DNA from 2 places in the Bradyrhizobium sp. 63_E2_N1_3 genome. Region 2 is predicted to be linked to the other one. Evidence: riboswitches for the same ligand, from Rfam matches in the RefSeq annotation. Region 2 holds a riboswitch; the other holds the start of a gene.
The links. A riboswitch is a leader RNA that binds a small molecule or an ion and turns the genes downstream of it on or off. The one in region 2 is predicted to bind glycine.
Positions count from the first base shown of each region.

Region 1 (9,545 bases), 150 kb from region 2:
AACGCCGAGGTTGATCTTCTCGGCGGTAGCGCGCGCGACGATCTCGGCGCGCTTGGCACCGGCGTCCACGCTGAGCGTGTCGAAGAAGCTATCCGACTGCGGCGCGAAGCCGAGCTTGCGCAAGCCCGCTGCAAGCACGGCGGCGCGGCGATGCACGTTGCGCGCGATCTGCGCAAGCCCCTCGGGGCCGTGATAGACCGCGTACATCGAGGCGATCACGGCGAGCAGCACCTGCGCGGTGCAGATGTTGGAGGTCGCCTTCTCGCGGCGGATGTGCTGCTCGCGGGTCTGCAGCGCGAGGCGATAGGCAGGCATCCCGCGCGAGTCCACGGAGAGGCCGACGATGCGGCCGGGCAGCGAGCGCTTCAGCGCATCGCGCACCGCCATATAGGCCGCGTGCGGCCCGCCATAACCCATCGGCACGCCAAAGCGCTGCGCCGAGCCGATCGCGATGTCGGCGCCAAGCTCGCCGGGCGAGGCGAGCAGCGTCAGTGCCAGGAGATCGGCGGCAACGATCGCGAGTGCGCCCTTGGCCTTCAACGTCGCGATCGCGGGCCTGAGGTCGCGCACGGCGCCCGAGGAGCCCGGATATTGCAGCAGCGCGCCGAGCACGTCTGATTTGTCGAGATCGGCGAGGGGATCGCCGACGATCAGGGTCCAGCCCAGCGGCTCGGCGCGGGTGCGCATCACCGCCAGCGTCTGCGGATGCACGTCCTTGTCGACGAAGAAGGCTTTTGCTTCGACCCGCGAGTGGCGCTCGGCGAGCGCCATCGCTTCGGCCGCGGCGGTCGCCTCGTCGAGCAGCGAGGCGTTGGCGACGTCGAGCCCGGTGAGGTCGCAGATCATGGTCTGGAAGTTGAGCAGCGCCTCCAGCCGGCCCTGGCTGATCTCGGGCTGGTAGGGCGTGTAGGCCGTGTACCAGGCCGGGTTCTCCAAAATGTTGCGCTGGATCACCGCGGGCAAAACCGTGCCGGAATAGCCTTGGCCGATCAGCGAGGTGAAGACCTGGTTCTCTCGCGCGAGCTCGGCCATGTGCGCGATCGCCTCGGTCTCGCTCAAGGGCTTGCCGAGGTCGAGCGGGGCGGTCTGCCGGATCGAGGCCGGCAGCGTCTCCGCCATCAGGGCGTCGACGCTCTTGGCGCCGACGGCCTCCAGCATTGCGGTGACGTCGCGCGCCGACGGGCCGATGTGGCGGCGAACGAAGGTGGCGGCGGTGTCGCCATTGGATTTGCGGTGCGCGGTCATCATGGGTCCTCGCTTTAGATTTCGCTGTCGCCGTCATGCCCCGCGAAGGCGGGGCATCCAGTAAACGCAGGCGTCACGGCTTGAGCCGAGAAGCCGCGGCGTACTGGATCACCCGCCCCAGTGCGCAGTGCGCACAAGGCGGGTGATGACACCGAATATGAGGTCAGAGTTCGCTTCATCTCACGCCGTATGTGCCTTGTAGGCGGCCTCATCCATGAGGCCGCCGAGCTCGCTCTTGTCGGCAATTCTGATCTTGAAGAACCACGCCTTGCCTTGCGCGTCCGAGTTCACCAGCGCCGGCTCGGCGGCGAGCGCGTCGTTGGTCTCGAGCACTTCGCCCGTAACAGGCGCGTAGACGTCGGAGGCGGCCTTCACCGACTCCACGACGGCGGCGGCTTCGGCCTTCTTCAGCGCACGGCCGACCTTGGGCAGCTCGACGAATACGACGTCGCCGAGCTGCGACTGCGCGTAGTCGGTGATGCCGACGGTGGCGACGTCGCCGTCGATGGCCAGCCATTCGTGGTCGGAGGTGTACAGCGTCGTGGTCATTTTCTCAGTCCTCAGCGTTTGTAGGTGTTTTTCACGAAAGGCATAGCGGCGACCGTGAGCGGCAGCCGCTGGCCGCGCACCTCGGCGAAGAGTTTTGTATCGAGCGCGCTCAGGGCGGAGGGCACGTAGCCCATCGCGACCGGCGCGTTCAGGCTCGGGCCGAAACCGCCCGAGGTGACCTTTCCGATCGGCTCGCCGCCCGCGTCATCCGCAAACAGCATCGCGCCCTCGCGCACCGGCGCGCGGCCTTCCGTGCGCAGGCCGACGCGGCGGCGGCTCGCGCCGTGATCGAAATGGGCGAGGATCGTATCAGCGCCGGGAAAACCACCGGCGCGGGCGCCGCCGCTGCGGCGGCTCTTCTGCACCGACCATTCCAGCGCGGCCTCGACCGGCGTGGTGGCGGTGTCGATGTCGTGGCCGTAGAGGCAGAGCCCGCCTTCCAGCCGCAGGCTGTCGCGGGCCCCCAAGCCGATCGGCATCACGTCGGGATTGTCCAGCAGCGTTTTGGCGAGGCGCTCGGCATCGGCCGCGGGGACCGAAATCTCGAACCCGTCCTCGCCGGTGTAGCCGGAGCGCAAGACGAAGCAGTCGAGACCGGCGACCTTGTGCGGGCCGGCATCCATGAACTTCATGGAGGGCGCCTCTGCACACAATTTCGCCAATGCGGCTTCTGCCTTCGGGCCCTGCAGCGCGATCAGGGCGCGGTCTTGAAGCGAATCGATGATGCAGTCGTCCGAGAGATGCGCGCGCAGATGCGCCTCGTCCGCTTCCTTGCAGGCGGCGTTGACGACCAGGAACAGGTGATCGCCGAAATTGGCGACCATCAGATCGTCGAGAATACCGCCGTCCGGATTGGTGAACTGGGCATAGCGCTGCCGTCCCGGGGCAATCGCCACGATATCCTGCGGCACCAGCCGTTCCAGCGCGCGGGCGGCGTCCTCGACCTTGCCCGACTTCGGCCGAAGCGCGAGCTGACCCATGTGGGAGACGTCGAACAGGCCGGCGGAGGAACGGGTATGGAGGTGCTCTTTAAGGACGCCCGCGGGGTACTGAACGGGCATGTCATAGCCCGCGAACGGCACCATCTTGCCGCCGAGGGAGACATGAAGCCCGTGAAGGGGCGTACGTTTGAGGGAATCTTGGTCGTCGCGCGCAAGCATCACGGGGCCCTCGGCGGTTCCCCGGGGACGATTCCCCGGTAGCAACCAGTCGAAGCCCCATCTGTCGCTGTGCCTGAGAGTATTATCCCGTCGGCGGACGCAGTCCGGGTCTTATGCCCGTCGGCGCCTCTTTCCAGATGTCGTCAAAGCCACGCGGTCCTTTTGCCTGAGAGTTTCCGGGGCGGTTGCTCCTTCGGCGCCGGCACCAAAGCCGGTCTCTCCCGACGTGGCCGTACGATACAGATGGGTACAGACCACAGGCCGGCCAAGCCTGTCAACGCGCACCTGGCGGCTTTCAACGGGATTGCAAACGGGATTGCGCGCCTGCGGCAACTCACTGATCTCCTTGCACAGTTTCTGGACAGCGCAGCTGGCCTTGTCTAAAAGCGCTTTGACCCGCAGATATCAGCCCAAATGCCCGGTTTGGATGGCGTATCGCGGGTCCAAGCACACCCGATTGGATGAACATGAGCGGCGTCAACGAGATCAGGTCGACCTTTCTGAACTTCTTTGCCGAGAACGGCCACGAGATCGTGTCGTCCTCGCCATTGGTGCCGCGCAACGATCCCACGCTGATGTTCACCAATGCCGGCATGGTGCAGTTCAAGAACGTCTTCACCGGCGTCGAGAAGCGGCCCTATCAGCGCGCCACCACGTCGCAGAAATGCGTGCGCGCCGGCGGCAAGCACAACGACCTCGACAATGTCGGCTACACCGCGCGCCATCTCACCTTCTTCGAGATGCTCGGCAATTTCTCGTTCGGCGACTATTTCAAGGAGCGCGCGATCGAGCTGGCCTGGACCCTGATCACGCGGGAGTTCGGGCTCAAGAAAGACAAGCTGCTCGTCACCGTCTACCACACCGACGACGAGGCGGCCGGCCTGTGGAAGAAGATCGCGGGCTTCTCCGAGGACCGCATCATCCGCATCCCGACCTCGGACAATTTCTGGGCGATGGGCGACACCGGGCCGTGCGGCCCGTGCTCGGAGATCTTCATCGATCGCGGCGATCACATCTGGGGTGGACCTCCGGGCTCGCCGGAAGAGGACGGCGACCGCTTCCTCGAATTCTGGAACCTGGTGTTCATGCAGTACGAGCAGGTGACGAAGGAGGAGCGCGTGGATCTGCCGCGTCCCTCGATCGACACCGGCATGGGGCTGGAGCGCATGGCCTGCATTATGCAGGGCGTCGACAGCGTGTTCGAGACCGACCTGTTCCGCCATCTGATCGACGCGACCGCGTCCGCACTCGGCAGCGGGCCGAACGAGCAGACCGTGGCCTCGTTCCGCGTCATCGCCGACCATCTGCGCTCCTCGGCGTTCCTCGTCTCCGACGGCGTGCTGCCCTCGAACGAGGGCCGCGGCTATGTGCTGCGCCGGATCATGCGCCGTGCGATGCGCCACGCGCAGCTGCTCGGCGCCAAGGAGCCGCTGATGCATCGGCTGGTCTGGGCGCTGGTGCGCGAGATGGGCCAGGCCTATCCCGACCTGATGCGCGCGGAGAATCTGATCGAGGAAACGCTGCGGCTGGAAGAGACCCGCTTCCGCAAGACGCTGGTGCGCGGCCTTGCCATCCTCGACGAGAAGAGCGCGTCCCTGAAGAAAGGCGACATGTTCGACGGCGACGTCGCCTTCACGCTGTACGACACTTACGGCTTCCCGCTGGATCTCACGCAGGACGCGCTGAAGTCGCGCGGCATCGGCGTCGACCAGGCCTCTTTCACCGACGCGATGGAGCGCCAGAAGGCCAAGGCGCGCGAGTCCTGGAAGGGTTCTGGCGAGGCAGCTTCCGAAGCGATCTGGTTCCCGCTGCGCGAGAAGCTCGGGGCCACCGAATTCCTGGGCTATGAGACCGAGAGCGCCGAAGGCGTGGTCTCCGCGCTGGTGAAGGACGGCCAGGAAACCGCGAGCCTCAAGGCCGGCGAGACCGGCGCGATCGTGCTCAACCAGACGCCGTTCTACGCGGAGTCCGGCGGCCAGGTCGGCGACACCGGCGTGCTCAGCGGCGAGGGCGGCATCAAGTTCCGCGTTACCGACACGCAGAAGAAGCTCGGCGATCTCTTCGTCCACGTCGGCACCGTGGAGAGCGGCGAGCTGAAGCTCGGCACCGCGCTGCAGCTCGAGGTCGATCACGGCAGGCGTTCCTCGATCCGCGCGCACCATTCGGCGACGCATCTCATCCACGAGGCGCTGCGCCAGGTGCTCGGCGACCACATCGCCCAGCGCGGCTCAATGGTCGCGCCGGACCGGCTGCGCTTCGACTTCGTGCATCCGAAGCCGATCACGGCGGAAGAGCTTGCCCGCGTCGAGGACATCGCCAACGACGTGGTGCTGGAGAATGACGAGGTCACCACCCGCGTCATGGGCGTGGACGAGGCCCGCGAGGCCGGCGCGCGCGCGCTGTTCGGCGAAAAGTATGGCGACGAGGTCCGCGTCGTCTCGATGGGCCGGACCGCGCGGGAGCGCGGCACCAACGCGCTCGGCTGGTCCGTCGAGCTCTGCGGCGGCACCCATGTGAAGCGCACCGGCGACATCGGCCTGATCACGCTGACCGGCGAGAGCGCGGTCGCCTCCGGCGTGCGCCGCATCGAGGCGCTGACCGGCAATTATGCGCGCAGGCACGCCAACGAGACCATGGCGCTGGCGAAGACCGCGGCCAACGAGCTGCGCACCTCGATCGACGACGTCCCGGCGCGCATCACAGCCCTGATGGAGGAGCGCAAGAAGCTCGAGCGCGAGCTCTCCGACGCCCGCAAGAAGCTCGCGATGGGCGGCGGTACATCCGTCGGGAACGGCGCAGCCGCAGGCGTGCGCGAGGTCGGCGACGTCAAGCTGATGGCGCGCGCGGTCGAGGGCATCGAGATGAAGGATCTCAAGAGCCTTGCGGACGACGGCAAGAAGCAGATCGGCTCCGGCGTGGTCGCCATCGTTGGCGTCACCGAGGACGGCAAGGCCGGAATCGTGGTCGGCGTCACCGCGGATCTCACCGCGCGCTTCAATGCCGTGAACCTGGTGCGCGTCGCCTCCGAGGCGCTCGGCGGCAAGGGCGGCGGCGGCCGGCCCGACATGGCGCAGGCTGGCGGTCCCGATGGCGCCAAGGCGCCCGAGGCGCTCGCGGCGATCGAAAAAGCGATGGCAGGCGCGTAAACGGCCATGCGCCTCGTTCCGCGAGGACGTGGCTCGGCCGATCCCAACCTAAGGGATCGCCTGTACGAATTGCTGGAGCACGATCCGCTCGCCTACTCGATCGGGTCGCGCTTCATCCAGGTGATCATCAGCGTCATCGTGCTCGACGTGGTCGCGATGATCCTCGCCTCGGTGCCGGAGCTCGACGCGCGGTTCGACACGCTGTTCAGCGCGGTCGCCGTCCTCGCCGTCATCGTGTTCGCGCTCGAATATCTGGCGCGGCTGTGGACCGTGGCGGGGCACACCCAGCGCAACGGCTCCGCGCTGTCCGACCGGCTCTCTTATGCCTTCTCCGCGCTCGGCATCATCGACCTCATGGCGTTCCTGCCGGCCGCGATCGTGCTGGCCACCGGCCGGCACGCGACGCTGGCCGGGCTCGGCGTGCTGCCGTTCTTCAAGCTGATACGGTACTCGCCGGCAATGCGCTCGCTGCTCGCGGCCATCCATGCCGAGCGGCGTGCGCTGATCGGCTGCATCGTCATCCTGATCGGTGTGGTACTGACCTTCGCCTCGCTGCTCTACGCCATCGAGCGCGACGTGCAGCCCAGCAAGCTCGGCACCATTCCGGACGCGATGTGGTGGGCGATCGTGACGCTCGGCACCGTCGGCTATGGCGACGTCGTGCCGGTGACGCCGCTCGGCAAGTTCATCTCGGTGTTCGCGATCATCTCAGGTTTTGCCATGATCGCGCTGCCGGTCGCGATCATCTCGACCGCCTTTGCCGAGGAGGTGAGGCGGCGCGACTTCGTGGTGACCTGGGGCATGCTGGCGCGGGTGCCGCTGTTCTCGCATCTTTCGGCCGCGGAGATCGCCGACATCATGCGGCTGCTCCGGGCCCGCACCATCGAGCAGGGCGAAATATTGGTGCGCCGTGGCGATGCCGCCTCGTCGATGTATTTCATCACTGCCGGCGAGGTCGAGATCACGCTGCCGAGCCAGCAGGTGCGGCTCGCCGACGGCACGTTCTTTGGCGAGATCGCGCTGCTGCACAAGACCAAACGCAGCGGTACGGTGACGGCGACGCGCAAGACGCGGCTGCTCGTGCTCGACGCCCAGGATTTTCACGCGCTGATCGAGCGCATGCCGACGCTCGCCGCCCACGTCCACCAGACCGCGAAGGCACGGCTCGAGGAGACCGGCGATCTTGCGGCGGCAGAATTGGCGCAGGCGGAGCGCGACGACACCGACCGCTGAGCGGTCAGCCCTTCTTCAGGAAAATGTAGTCGGCCGAGTAGGGCGCGCTTTTGAACTCGCCGGCCTTGTCGCAAGAACCCTCGAGCTTGCCGCCGTGGGTGTTGATGCGCTGGACGGTGGTAGCAGGCGTCAGCACGCCGCTGCCGCGGCGGGAGGCGACCTCCAGCTTCAGCCAGGGGATGTCGGCGGCGGTCGCGCCCGGCGCGTTGCCGATGGCCTTGCCGACGACGGCGCTGCTGTCGGCAAGCTCCCAGTTCGGGCCGGCATAGTGCCGGCCAATGGTCTTGCCCTCGGACAGCAGCGTCGCGACCGGCTCGCGGAAAGCCCAGGCGAGCTTGCCGTCGGTTCCGGCCTTGCACTCATAGACCTGCGCGCCCTCGGCGTGGACGCTGAGCACGATAGTCTCGCCGGGAGCGGCGATCGCCTCGGGAAGTGTCTCCGCGGCGGCGGTCGGCCCGGCCATGGCGGCCAGCAGCATCAGGCAGGGGACGGCAAGCTTGATCGACATGGTCGCATCTCCGCGCGAGGGGTCTCAAAAAATGGGCCGCGCCTCGGCGCGGCCCATAATGATGTCTAACCCCGATCAGACGAAAATAATGCGCGGGCTTACGCCAACGCTTTCGTGAGATTCTCGGCGACCTTGTCGAGGAAGCCGGTGGTCGAGAGCCAGCGCTGGTCGGCGCCGACCAGGAGCGCGAGGTCCTTGGTCATGTAGCCTTCCTCGACGGTGTCGACGCAGACCTTCTCCAGGGTGCTCGCGAACTTGGCGAGCTCGGCATTGTTGTCGAGCTTGGCGCGATGCGACAGGCCGCGGGTCCAGGCGAAAATCGACGCGATCGAGTTGGTCGAGGTCTCCTTGCCCTTCTGGTGCTCGCGGTAATGGCGGGTCACCGTGCCGTGGGCGGCTTCGGCTTCCACGGTCTTGCCGTCGGGGGTGAGCAGCACCGAGGTCATCAGGCCGAGCGAGCCGTAGCCCTGCGCGACCGTATCGGACTGCACGTCGCCGTCGTAGTTCTTACAGGCCCAGACATAGCCGCCGGACCATTTCAGCGCCGAGGCCACCATGTCGTCGATCAGGCGGTGCTCGTAGGTCAGGCCCTTGGCCTCGAATTCCTTTTTGAACTCGCGGTCGTAGATGTCCTGGAAGATGTCCTTGAAGCGGCCGTCATAGACCTTGAGGATGGTGTTCTTGGTCGAGAGGTAGACCGGGTAGTTGCGCAGCAGGCCGTAGTTCAGCGAGGCGCGGGCGAAGTCGATGATGGAGTCGTCGAGATTGTACATCTCCATGGCGACACCGGCGCCGGGCGCCTTGAACACTTCCTTCTCGATGACGGTGCCGTCCTCGCCGACGAACTTCATCGACAGCGTGCCCTTGCCCGGGAACTTGATGTCGGTGGCGCGGTACTGGTCGCCATAGGCGTGGCGGCCGATGATGATTGGCTTGGTCCAGCCGGGAACCAGGCGCGGCACGTTCTTGCAGATGATCGGCTCGCGGAAGATCACGCCGCCGAGGATGTTGCGGATGGTGCCGTTCGGCGACTTCCACATCTGCTTGAGGTTGAACTCCTTCACCCGGGCCTCGTCCGGGGTGATGGTGGCGCACTTGACGCCGACGCCGACCTTCTTGATGGCTTCGGCGGCGTCGATGGTGACCTGATCGTTGGTCTCGTCGCGGTACTCCATGCCCAGGTCGAAATACAGCAGCTCGACATCAAGGTACGGGTTGATCAGCTTGTCCTTGATGTACTGCCAGATGATCCGGGTCATCTCGTCGCCATCGAGTTCGACGACGGGGTTGGACACCTTGATTTTTGCCATGATCGGGGAAGCCTCTTGGGAACGGCGCTTTGGCGCGCCACGGGAATATCCGCCGCCTCTTAGCACCGGACTGCAGCGGGCGAAAGCCAAGGGATTATGCACTTTTAGCTCATCCAGCTTGCCCAGATGGGGGGCAGGGCGGGCCCTGCCGCGGGGGCGAGCCTCAGGCTTCAGAAGAGATTCAAAAGTCGAATCCAACCCGTTATTTCCCTTGAGAATTTCGTCAGGACAGGCAAACGACAGGCGAACGGGCAGCCGGCCCCAACGGATCGGGGCAGACCGGCTTTGAATCAATTCCTGAAGAGCGCCTTGCCAAGGCCTTGAGAACCAGTGTGAAAGCGAAGCGAGATGTCGGGGACTGACAAGACCAAGGCGGGCCTTTCCCTCGACGGTC
Region 1 covers NZ_CP197235.1:3,329,949-3,339,493, forward strand. Annotated here, with positions in the region: gene gcvP (aminomethyl-transferring glycine dehydrogenase) at 1-1,245, opposite strand, end outside; gene gcvH (glycine cleavage system protein GcvH) at 1,426-1,794, opposite strand; gene gcvT (glycine cleavage system aminomethyltransferase GcvT) at 1,806-2,954, opposite strand; glycine riboswitch at 3,100-3,188, opposite strand; gene alaS (alanine--tRNA ligase) at 3,422-6,100, shown strand; gene AB7531_RS15420 (cyclic nucleotide-gated ion channel) at 6,107-7,333, shown strand; gene AB7531_RS15425 (DUF3455 domain-containing protein) at 7,338-7,841, opposite strand; gene AB7531_RS15430 (NADP-dependent isocitrate dehydrogenase) at 7,940-9,151, opposite strand; gene AB7531_RS15435 (TrmJ/YjtD family RNA methyltransferase) at 9,500-9,545, shown strand, end outside.
Region 1: linked by a shared signal. The riboswitch ahead of gcvT (glycine cleavage system aminomethyltransferase GcvT) and the one ahead of AB7531_RS16195 (D-amino acid dehydrogenase) in region 2 are both predicted to bind glycine.

Region 2 (9,545 bases):
AGAGCTCGTCGCAGGGAAACTTCTCGAACAGGCCGTCCTTGATCATCGCGCGAGCGCCACCAAGGCCTTCCTCGGCCGGCTGGAAGATCAGGTGCACGGTGCCGTCGAAATTTTTGGTCTCGGCGAGGTAGCGCGCGGTGCCGAGCAGCATGGTGGTGTGGCCGTCATGGCCGCAGCCGTGGAAGCGGCCGGGGATTTTCGAACTCCATTTCAGATTGGTGTTCTCTTCCATCGGCAGTGCGTCCATGTCGGCGCGCAGGCCGATGCGCTTGCTGCCCGAACCCTTGCCCTTGATCACGCCGATCACGCCGGTGCCGCCGAGACCGCGGTGCACCTCGATGCCCCAGCTCTTCAGCTTGTCGGCGACGATGCCGGAGGTGCGCACTTCCTCGAAGCCGATCTCGGGATGGGCGTGAAGGTCGCGCCTGATAGCGGTGAGTTCGTCGGCAAAGCCGTCGATGCGCTCGATCGTGGGCATGTGTTCCTGTCCGGTTAGCGTGATGGGGGCGTGAAAACGGGGCCGTTCGGCTTGATGCGGATGCCCGGCCGCAGCCGCGTCCAGGGCAGGGTGGCTGTGTCGGCCGGCATCGCGCCGGGCGCGGCGCAGATCATCAGCTTTTCCGCGATCGGCTCGAAATCGGCGCGGAAGTGCACCGAGCTCTTGTTGACCAGAATCTTCTGCGCGGTCGGCTCGATGCCGACATAGCGGTACATCGCCTGATCGGCGAGCTGCGCCTTGTGCGAGGACACGACGACGCGGACGTCACCGATGCGCAGGCACGCGGAGGGACCCATCTCCATCTCGCGGCCACCGTAATAGGGGCCGGGCGCGATGAAGCGGCCGTCGGAGAGCTTTTCGACGATGAAGGTCTCGCGATAGGGCTCATCCCCGGGAATGCCGGACTTGCCGCCGAGCGACAGCGTCACGGTGGCGCCGACGCCGGCCGCATGCGCGGCCTTGGCCGAGACCGGGTCGTAGATGACGCCGGTCGCAGCGCTCGCCTTGTTGCGTACCAGCGCGCGCAGCATGCCGGTGGTGTCGGAATCACCGCCGGCGCCGGGATTGTCCTGGGTGTCGGCGATGATGATCGGCTTGCTCGCGCCCTTGGCGAGTTCCATCGCATGGCGCACGCCGTCGTCGGGCGACCAGATCTTGCCGTCGAAATCGTCCTCGTGGCTTTCGATCAGTTTGACGATCGCATCGGCCGCGCGGTCGGCATCGGCCTGCGTCTTGCCATAGGCGAACACGCTCGGGCCGCAGTCGCGGAAGTCGGCGGCGGGGAAGCCGGGCGCGAAGGACAGCGTCGGAATGGCGTCGCTCTCCAGCGCGGCCAGTTTTTCGTAGATGCCCTCGGTGGGAAAGTCATTGGTGCATTGCCAGCTGATCGCGATCAGGAACGGCAATTGGCGAAACGACTTTGCAAAGCGCTGCTTGGTCTGCAGCAGCAGGGCGAGGTGCCTTGCGGAGGCGCGGCCGGTCTCGGCCATGTCGACATGCGGATAGGTGCGGTAGGCGATCAGCGCATCCGCGTGTTCCATCATCTCGGGCGTGACGTTGGCGTGCAGGTCGAGGCTGGCAACGAGCGGAACGTCCTTGCCGATGACGCGGCGCACGCGCGCCAAAATCTCGCCTTCGCCGTCGTCGAGATGCTCGGTCACCATCGCGCCATGCAGATCGAGATAGACCGCATCGAGCGGGCCGGCGGCGGCGATACCGTCGACCATCACCTTCACGATACGCTCGAAGGCGTCCCTGGTGACATGCGCCGACGGACTTGCGCCGCAGGCGATCGTCGGAATGAGGTTCCAGCCATTGGCTTCGGCGCTGTCGACGAAGCCGGCGAGACCGACATTGATGCGGCGCATCACCTTCAATACGTCGGCGCCTTCCGTCATGGCCGGCCAGCCGCCGCCATGCTGGAAGTCCGCGAAAGTCGCCTTCGTCGGGGCGAACGTGTTGGTCTCGTGCAGGAAGCCGCCGACGGCGATACGTGTCATTAATTCTTGTCCAGCGTTTGAAAGTGCGCGACGTTAGCCTTGGCTTCGAGGCGGGGGCAAGCGAGGAGCCCATGCCGCCGCGCATGGCTTTAAGTCATTTTCGAATGATGATGGTCGCTACCCGTCATTGCGAGCGAAGCGAAGCAATCCAGACCGTTTCCGCAGAGGGACTCTGGATTGCTTCGCTCCGCTCGCAATGACGAGTGGACAAACCTAAGCCGTCGCCGCGACGCCTTCCGACACCGGCCTGAAGTTCGCAAAATCCCAGCCGCGGCCCGGTGCGGCCTCCAGCAGCGCCCTGGTGTAGGCTTCCTTCGGATGCGTCAGCACCTCGGCGGCCAGGCCCTGTTCGACGACACGGCCGTGCTGCATCACCACGACCTCGTCGCAGATCTGGGCTGCGACGCGCAGATCGTGGGTAATGAACAGGATGGCGATGCCGAGCCGGTTCTGGATCTCGTCGAGCAGTTCCAGCACCTGCGCCTGAACCGAGACGTCGAGTGCCGAGACCGCTTCGTCCGCGACCAGCACGTCGGGGTCGAGCGCGAGCGCACGCGCAATGGCGATGCGCTGGCGCTGGCCGCCGGAGAACTGGTGCGGATAGCGCGTCACTGCGTCCGCGGGCAGGCCAACGAGCTCGAGCAGTTCGCGCGCCCGCTTCATCGCATCGGCATGCGAGGTGCCGTAATTGATCGGGCCTTCCGCGATGCTCTCGCCGACGGTAATGCGCGGGTTGAGCGAGCGATAGGGATCCTGGAACACGATCTGGATCTTCTGCCGGTGCGGCTGGAGCAGGCGGCGCGAGATGTCGGCGATCTCGCGGCCGGCGAGACGCACGCCGCCGGAGGTCGGATCGATCAGGCGGACGATGCACCGCGCCACCGTCGACTTGCCCGAGCCGCTCTCGCCGACGATGCCGAGCGTGCGGCCCTTGCGCAGCGTCAGCGTGACCTTGTCGGCGGCGACGACCTCGCGGCCTTTGCCGAAGAAGGCGCGCTCCTTATAGACCTTGCCGAGCTCGTTGGCCTCCAGCACCACCGGCTCCTTGGTCTCGGGCCGCGCCGCGCGCGGCACCAGGCTCGGCACCGCGGAAAGCAGATTGCGGGTGTACTCCATGGTCGGGTTGCGCAGCACGGTCTCGAGCGGACCGGTCTCGACCAGCCGGCCCTGCCGCATCACGGCGACGCGGTCGGCGATCTCGGCAACTACGCCCATGTCGTGGGTGATGAACAGGACGGCGGTGCCGTGATCGCGCTGGAGGTCGCGGATCAGCGTCAGGATCTGCTTCTGGGTGGTGACGTCGAGCGCGGTGGTCGGCTCGTCGGCGATCAGCAGCTTCGGCTCCAGCACCAGCGCCATCGCGATCATGATGCGCTGGCGCTGGCCGCCGGACAGGCGATGCGGATAGGAGGCGAAGATGCGCTCGACCTGGGGCAGGCGGACCTGCTCCATCATGTCGAGAATGCGCTTCTTCCGCGCCTTGGCGTCGAGATCGGTGTGGGCGCGCAGGACCTCGTCGATCTGGCGGCCGACCGGCACCACCGGATTGAGTGCGGTCATCGGCTCCTGGAAGATCATCGCCATCTGCGTCGCGCGGAGCTGGCGCAGGCGGCGATCGGTCGCGGTGAGTATCTCTTCGCCGACGAGCTTGACGCTGCCGCCGGTCGGAACCAGCGTGCCCTTCGGCAGCAGGCCCATCGTGGTGAGCGAGGTCACCGACTTGCCCGAGCCGCTTTCGCCGACGAGACACAGTGTCTCGCCCTTGTGCACCTGGATCGAGATGCCATCGATGATGTTGGCGCCCTTCGGCTTCTTGCCGATGGAGACGACGAGATTGTTGATGTCGAGAACTGGGTTGGTCATCACTTGATCCGTCATCACTTGCCCTCCCGCTGCTTCATGCGGGGATCGAGGGCGTCGCGGGCGGCGTCGCCGATCAGATTGATGCTGAGGATGGCGATCGAGAGCAGCAGGCCCGGCCAGAAGATCAGCGTCGGCTTGAGCTGAAAATACTGGCGGCCCTCGGCCATGATGTTGCCCCAGGTCGGCGTCTCCGGCGAGATGCCGGCGCCGAGGAAGGAGAGAATGGCCTCGGTCAGGATCGCGGAGGCGCAGACATAGGTGCCCTGGACGATCAGCGGTGCGATCGTGTTCGGCATCAGATGGCGCCACATAATCTTCGGCAGGCTGGAGCCGACCGAGATCGCGGCCTCGACGTAAGGCTCCTCGCGCGCGGACAGCACGACCGAGCGTACCAGGCGTGCCACGCGCGGTATTTCGGGGATGGTGATCGCGACCAGCACGGTCCAGATGCTGGCGCCGGACAGCGACACCACGGCGATCGCGAGCAGGATGCTCGGCATCGCCATGAGGCCGTCCATGACGCGCATCAGGACGGCATCGACCAGCTTGAAGAAGCCGGAGACCAGGCCGATCGCAAGGCCGATGACGATCGACAGGATCGCCGAGCCGATGCCGATCAGGAGCGAGATGCGGCCACCATAGATGACGCGCGACAAGAGGTCACGGCCATAGGCGTCGGTGCCGAGCAGGAACTGCGCCGAGGCCGGCTTCAGCCGCTGCGAGGGCGCAAGCTGGACCGGATCGTGCGGCGCGATCAGCGGCGCCAGGATCGAGACCAGCACGATCAGCGCGAGCAGGATCGTGGCCGCCGCGATGATCGGCGTCGAGGTGAGGAATCCGAAACGCGGCCGCAGCGGCGACGTGATCGGAATGGACGACTGGGGAAGGCTATCGACGGACATTTTTGTTGTTATCCTTAGCCCTAGTACCGGATCCGGGGATCGAGCAGCGTGTAGGCGACGTCGATCAGGAGATTGACGACGACATAGATCAGCGACGTCAGCAGGATCATCGCCTGGATGACTGGGTAGTCGCGCGCCAGCACCGCGTCCACCGTGAGGCGGCCGATGCCGGGGATGTTGAACACGCTCTCGGTGACGACGACGCCGGAGATCAGCAGCGCAAAGCCGGTGCCGATCACGGTGATGACGGGCACCGCGGCGTTGCGCAGCGCATGGCGCATCATCACGGCGACCTCGTTGATGCCCTTGGCGCGGGCGGTGCGGACGTAGTCCTCACCGAGCACGTCGAGCATCGCCGCGCGCGTCATGCGCGCGATCAGCGCGATGTAGATGAAGGAGAGCGCGCAGGTCGGCAGGATGATGCGCTCGAAGAACGGTCCAAAGCCGTTGAAGATGCTGCGGAAGCCCTGCACCGGCACCCAGCGAAGGTCGATCGCGAAGACCTCGATCAGGAGATAGCCGACCACGAACACCGGCACGGAGAAGCCGAGCACGGAGAGGCCCATCACGAAACGGTCGATCCAGGTGCCGTGCTTCCACGCCGCGATGACGCCGAGCGGCACGGCGACGATCACGGCGAGAATGATCGTCGAGAGCGCGATCGAGATCGACGGTTCGACGCGCTGGCTGATCATCTTCATGACTGGCAGGTTGGAGATCAGCGACGTCCCGAGATCGCCGTGCAGCAGCTTGTTCACCCAGGTGATGAATTGCACGATCAGCGGCTCGTTGAGGCCGAGCGAGTCGCGGATGCGTTCCAGCCGTTCCGGCGTCGCGTTATCGCCGGCGAGAATGGCGGCGGGATCGCCCGGCGTCAGCCGCAGCAGCAGGAAGACGAACAGCGCGACGACGCCCATCACGGGCACCGCGGCCAGAACGCGGCGAATGAGATAACCTAGCATGCACCTATCTCCGGCTGCGGAACTTGTGGGGCCGGGAGGCCCCTGTGGAATCGGTTCTGTCTATCATGCACGCCTGTCACTCGGGCTGGAAAGCCGGCCGTGGAAGCCGACGTTTCGGGGCAAATTGTGTGCCAAGGGCAGGGCGGTCGCAAGGGGCCGCCGAGCCTCCGATATCGACCACTCAGGATGCATGACGGAACTTGTGCTCAACCCTGAGTGACGGTGCGGCCGGCGGTGCGTTGAGCCCGCGCCAGCCATCGATGGTCCCGGCAATCATCTGCGCGGTCGCGGCCGACAAGGTCCAGCCGAGATGGCCGTGGCCGGTGTTGAAGAACACGCCCGGCATCCGTCCTGCGCGCACCACGGGCATCATGTTCGGCATCATCGGCCGCAGCCCGGCCCAGGGCACAACCTTGGACGTTTCGACGCCGGGGAAGTTGCTGCGCACCCAGTCGACCAGCGGCTGCACGCGGTCGGCGCGGATGTCGCGGTTGAAGTCATTGAATTCGGCGGTGCCTGCGACGCGGAAGCGATCGGCGCCGAGCCGGCTGGTGACGATTTTTGCGGCTTCGTCGAGCAGGCTCACGGTCGGCGTCGCATTGCGGCTTGCGGCAGTGTCGAGCTGAACGGTGATCGAATAGCCCTTCACCGGATAGACGTTGACGCGCTCGTCGAGGAGGGCGGCGAAGTGGCGGCTGGCCACACCGGCGCAGACCACGACGCCATCAGCCTTCAGCATGCCGCGCGCGGATGCGACAGTGTCACTGGCCGAAAGATCAGCCCAGCCGATGACAAAGCCGCCACCTGCCTGGGCAATGGAATCGATGTTGGCTTCGTGGATAAAGGTCGCGCCGCGCCGCTTGCAGGCTTCCGCAAGTCCGCGCGTGAACTTGTGGATATCGCCGGTCGCATCCGACGGCGTGTAGAAGCCGCCAAAATAGTCCTTGCGCAGCGTCGGCTCGATGGCGCGGATCTCCTCCGGCGTCACCGGGCGGCGATCGAGCCCGCCTTCCTTCAATAGCGCATTGACCTGCAGGCCGGATTCAAAACCCTTCTTGTCGTGATAGATGTGCAGGATGCCGCGGCGTTCGAGATCGAAGTCGATGCCTTCGCGCTCCGCGATCTCGAACAGATGCTTGCGGGCTTCGATCGCGAGCCGCGTGGTCTGGACCGTGTTGGCGCGGTAGTTGCCGATATTGGCGACGAACTCGCTCATCCACGAATATTTGTGCCAGTTCGGCCGCGGGTTCATCAGCAGCGGCGCATCGCGCCGGAACATCCAGCGCAGGCCTTTCAGGATCGTGGCGGTGCTGTTCCAGACTTCGGCATTGCTGGCGGAGAGCTGTCCGCCATTGGCGAAGGACGTCTCCATCGCGGCGTAGCGGTGCTTGTCGAGCACCGTCACCTTGTATCCGCGTTCGAGCAGGGCATAGGCGGTCGTTACGCCGGTGATGCCGGCGCCGATGATGGCGATATGGGTCATGGCAGGTTCGGGGCTCCCGTGAGTTAGAGTCGGCTAACCGCCGGCCAAAGGCCGTTGGCGGCGCCCCATCTGTCACGGTTACCTGAGAGCTTGATCCGTTGCGGACCTCGGCGAGGTCAGCTCCGGACTATCCCCTTCGGTGGACGTCACGATCCCAAGATCGCGCCGCCTCTCTCCAGATCGTCCTGACGATACGGTCCTTTTGCCTGAGAGTTTCCGGGGCGGTTGCTCCGTCGGCGCCGCAACGAAAGCCTGAACTCTCGTTGCGATCTCTCCCGCATCGTCGCGTGGACAATCGAGCAGTACGATGCGCCTCATTTTTAGACAAGGCTAAATTTAAACCGCGACTGCCAACGCATTGTGCAGTGCGAAGGCTGCGTCGTCAGTCGAGCGTCGCCAGCAAGCCGGCCATCAGGCGCCCGCGTTCAACCAGGCTCTCGACCTCGATGAACTCCTCGAGCGTGTGGCCGTTGCCGCCGCGCACGCCGAGGCCGTCGAGCGTCGGGATGCCCATCGCACCGGTAAAGTTGCCGTCGGAGCCGCCGCCAGAGCTCGCATGCGGCAGATCGGTGCCGAGCGACTTGGCGATGCCGCGCGCCTTTTCATAAAGCGCCATGGTGCCGGCATCGGGCTCCCATACGGGGCGCGTGACGCCGCGCGTCACCTTGAACGTGACATCATTGGACGTGCCCGACAGCGCCAGCATCCGCTCGACGCCGCGGTCGAGATCGGCCTGGCGCTTGGCCATGGACAGCGCCTCGCCGGTGGCGGTCGTGGCAACGCAATTGACCCATTGTCCGCCGTGCACGACGCCGACCGAGAAGGTGCAGTCCTCCGTCGTCATCGCGTCGATGGCGAGGATCTGCCGCGCCATCTCGCGGATCGCCGAGCGTCCGGCCGACAATGTTGCGCCGGCATGGCTCGGTCGGCCCGTCGCTTCCAGATTGAAACGCGCGATGGCGTAACGTCCGGTGGTGACACCGTTGTCGGCGCGGCCCGGTTCGGGCACCAGCACATATTTGTTGCGCGCGGCTTCCGCTTCGATGATGTCCCGCGTCGAGGGCGTGCCGACTTCCTCGTCGGGCGTAAACAGCACGGTGATCGGCAGCGGCGTGGTGAAGGAAGCACGTGCCAGCTGGCGGATCGCTTCCAGCGAGAGATAGTTGCCGCCCTTCATGTCGTAGATGCCGGGGCCGTAGCACTTGTTGCCCTCGCGCCGCCATTTCAGCTTCTCGATGGTGCCGACCGGGTGGACGGTATCCATGTGGCCGGCGATCAGGATGCCCGGCTCGCCCTGTTTCGGATGCGGGAAGCGCGCGCGCATCACGCCGCCAAAGCCCTGTCGGCCGCTGATGCGTTCGATCGTCGCACCCATGATCGCCATATCCCGCGCTGCGATATCGAGCATGCGGTTGACGGCGCCCGCGTCCCAGGTCGGGCTCTCGCATTCCACCCAGGTGCGCAGGCCCTCAAGCATCGCCTCGGAATCGAAGGGAAGATTGGCTGGATTCATCTTAATGTCTCTCAAGCTTCGAAAGATGGAACGCGCATTGCATTGGCGCGGACGGGACTGGCGGAAAGCGTTGTAGAGCCAAACCGATCTTTGTGGAGCCCGTGGGCGCGCCGCTTGGGGCTGCACCGAAACCGGATTGACGCGCTCAACACTGTCTGCAAGTCTCGAAAGACAAAGGCATCGCATGAGGTTAGTTCGCCTAAAGAACGAACCGAATGCTCAACCAATAACCTGCCTTTGAACAGTTTCACGTCAGGAGAAACTTTTATGTTGAGCTTGATGCGCCGGGGGCGTCGCGCGTTCGCCTCCACACTTGCGCTATCGGTCGTTGCGCTTTCGACGGCGATGGCCTCGCCGGTACTTGCCGCCGCCAGCAAGACCATCACCGCGGTGATGCATTCGGATCTGCGCATCATCGATCCGATTTTCACCACCGCCTACATCACGCGTGACCATGGCTACATGGTCTACGACACGCTGATCGCGACGGACTCGAATTTCAAGATCCAGCCGCAGATGGCGGACTGGAAGATCTCCGACGACAAGCTCACCTACACCTTCACGCTGCGCGACGGCCTGAAGTGGCACGACGGTACGCCGGTGACGGCGGAAGACTGCGCCGCTTCGCTGAAGCGCTGGGCCGCGGTCGACGGCATGGGCCAGCAGATGATGCAGTTTACTGCGAGCATCGAGGCGACCGACCCCAAGACGATCACGCTGAAGCTGAAGGAGCCCTACGGCCTCGTGCTCGAATCCATCGGCAAGCCGTCCTCGCGCGTCGCCTTCATGATGCCGAAGCGTCTCGCCGAAACGCCGCCGGACAA
Region 2 covers NZ_CP197235.1:3,482,169-3,491,713, forward strand. Annotated here, with positions in the region: gene AB7531_RS16170 (M20 aminoacylase family protein) at 1-478, opposite strand, end outside; gene AB7531_RS16175 (M81 family metallopeptidase) at 493-1,998, opposite strand; gene AB7531_RS16180 (ABC transporter ATP-binding protein) at 2,212-3,861, opposite strand; gene AB7531_RS16185 (ABC transporter permease) at 3,876-4,763, opposite strand; gene AB7531_RS16190 (ABC transporter permease) at 4,784-5,725, opposite strand; gene AB7531_RS16195 (D-amino acid dehydrogenase) at 5,907-7,208, opposite strand; glycine riboswitch at 7,276-7,389, opposite strand; glycine riboswitch at 7,393-7,496, opposite strand; gene AB7531_RS16200 (M20/M25/M40 family metallo-hydrolase) at 7,591-8,721, opposite strand; gene AB7531_RS16205 (ABC transporter substrate-binding protein) at 8,989-9,545, shown strand, end outside.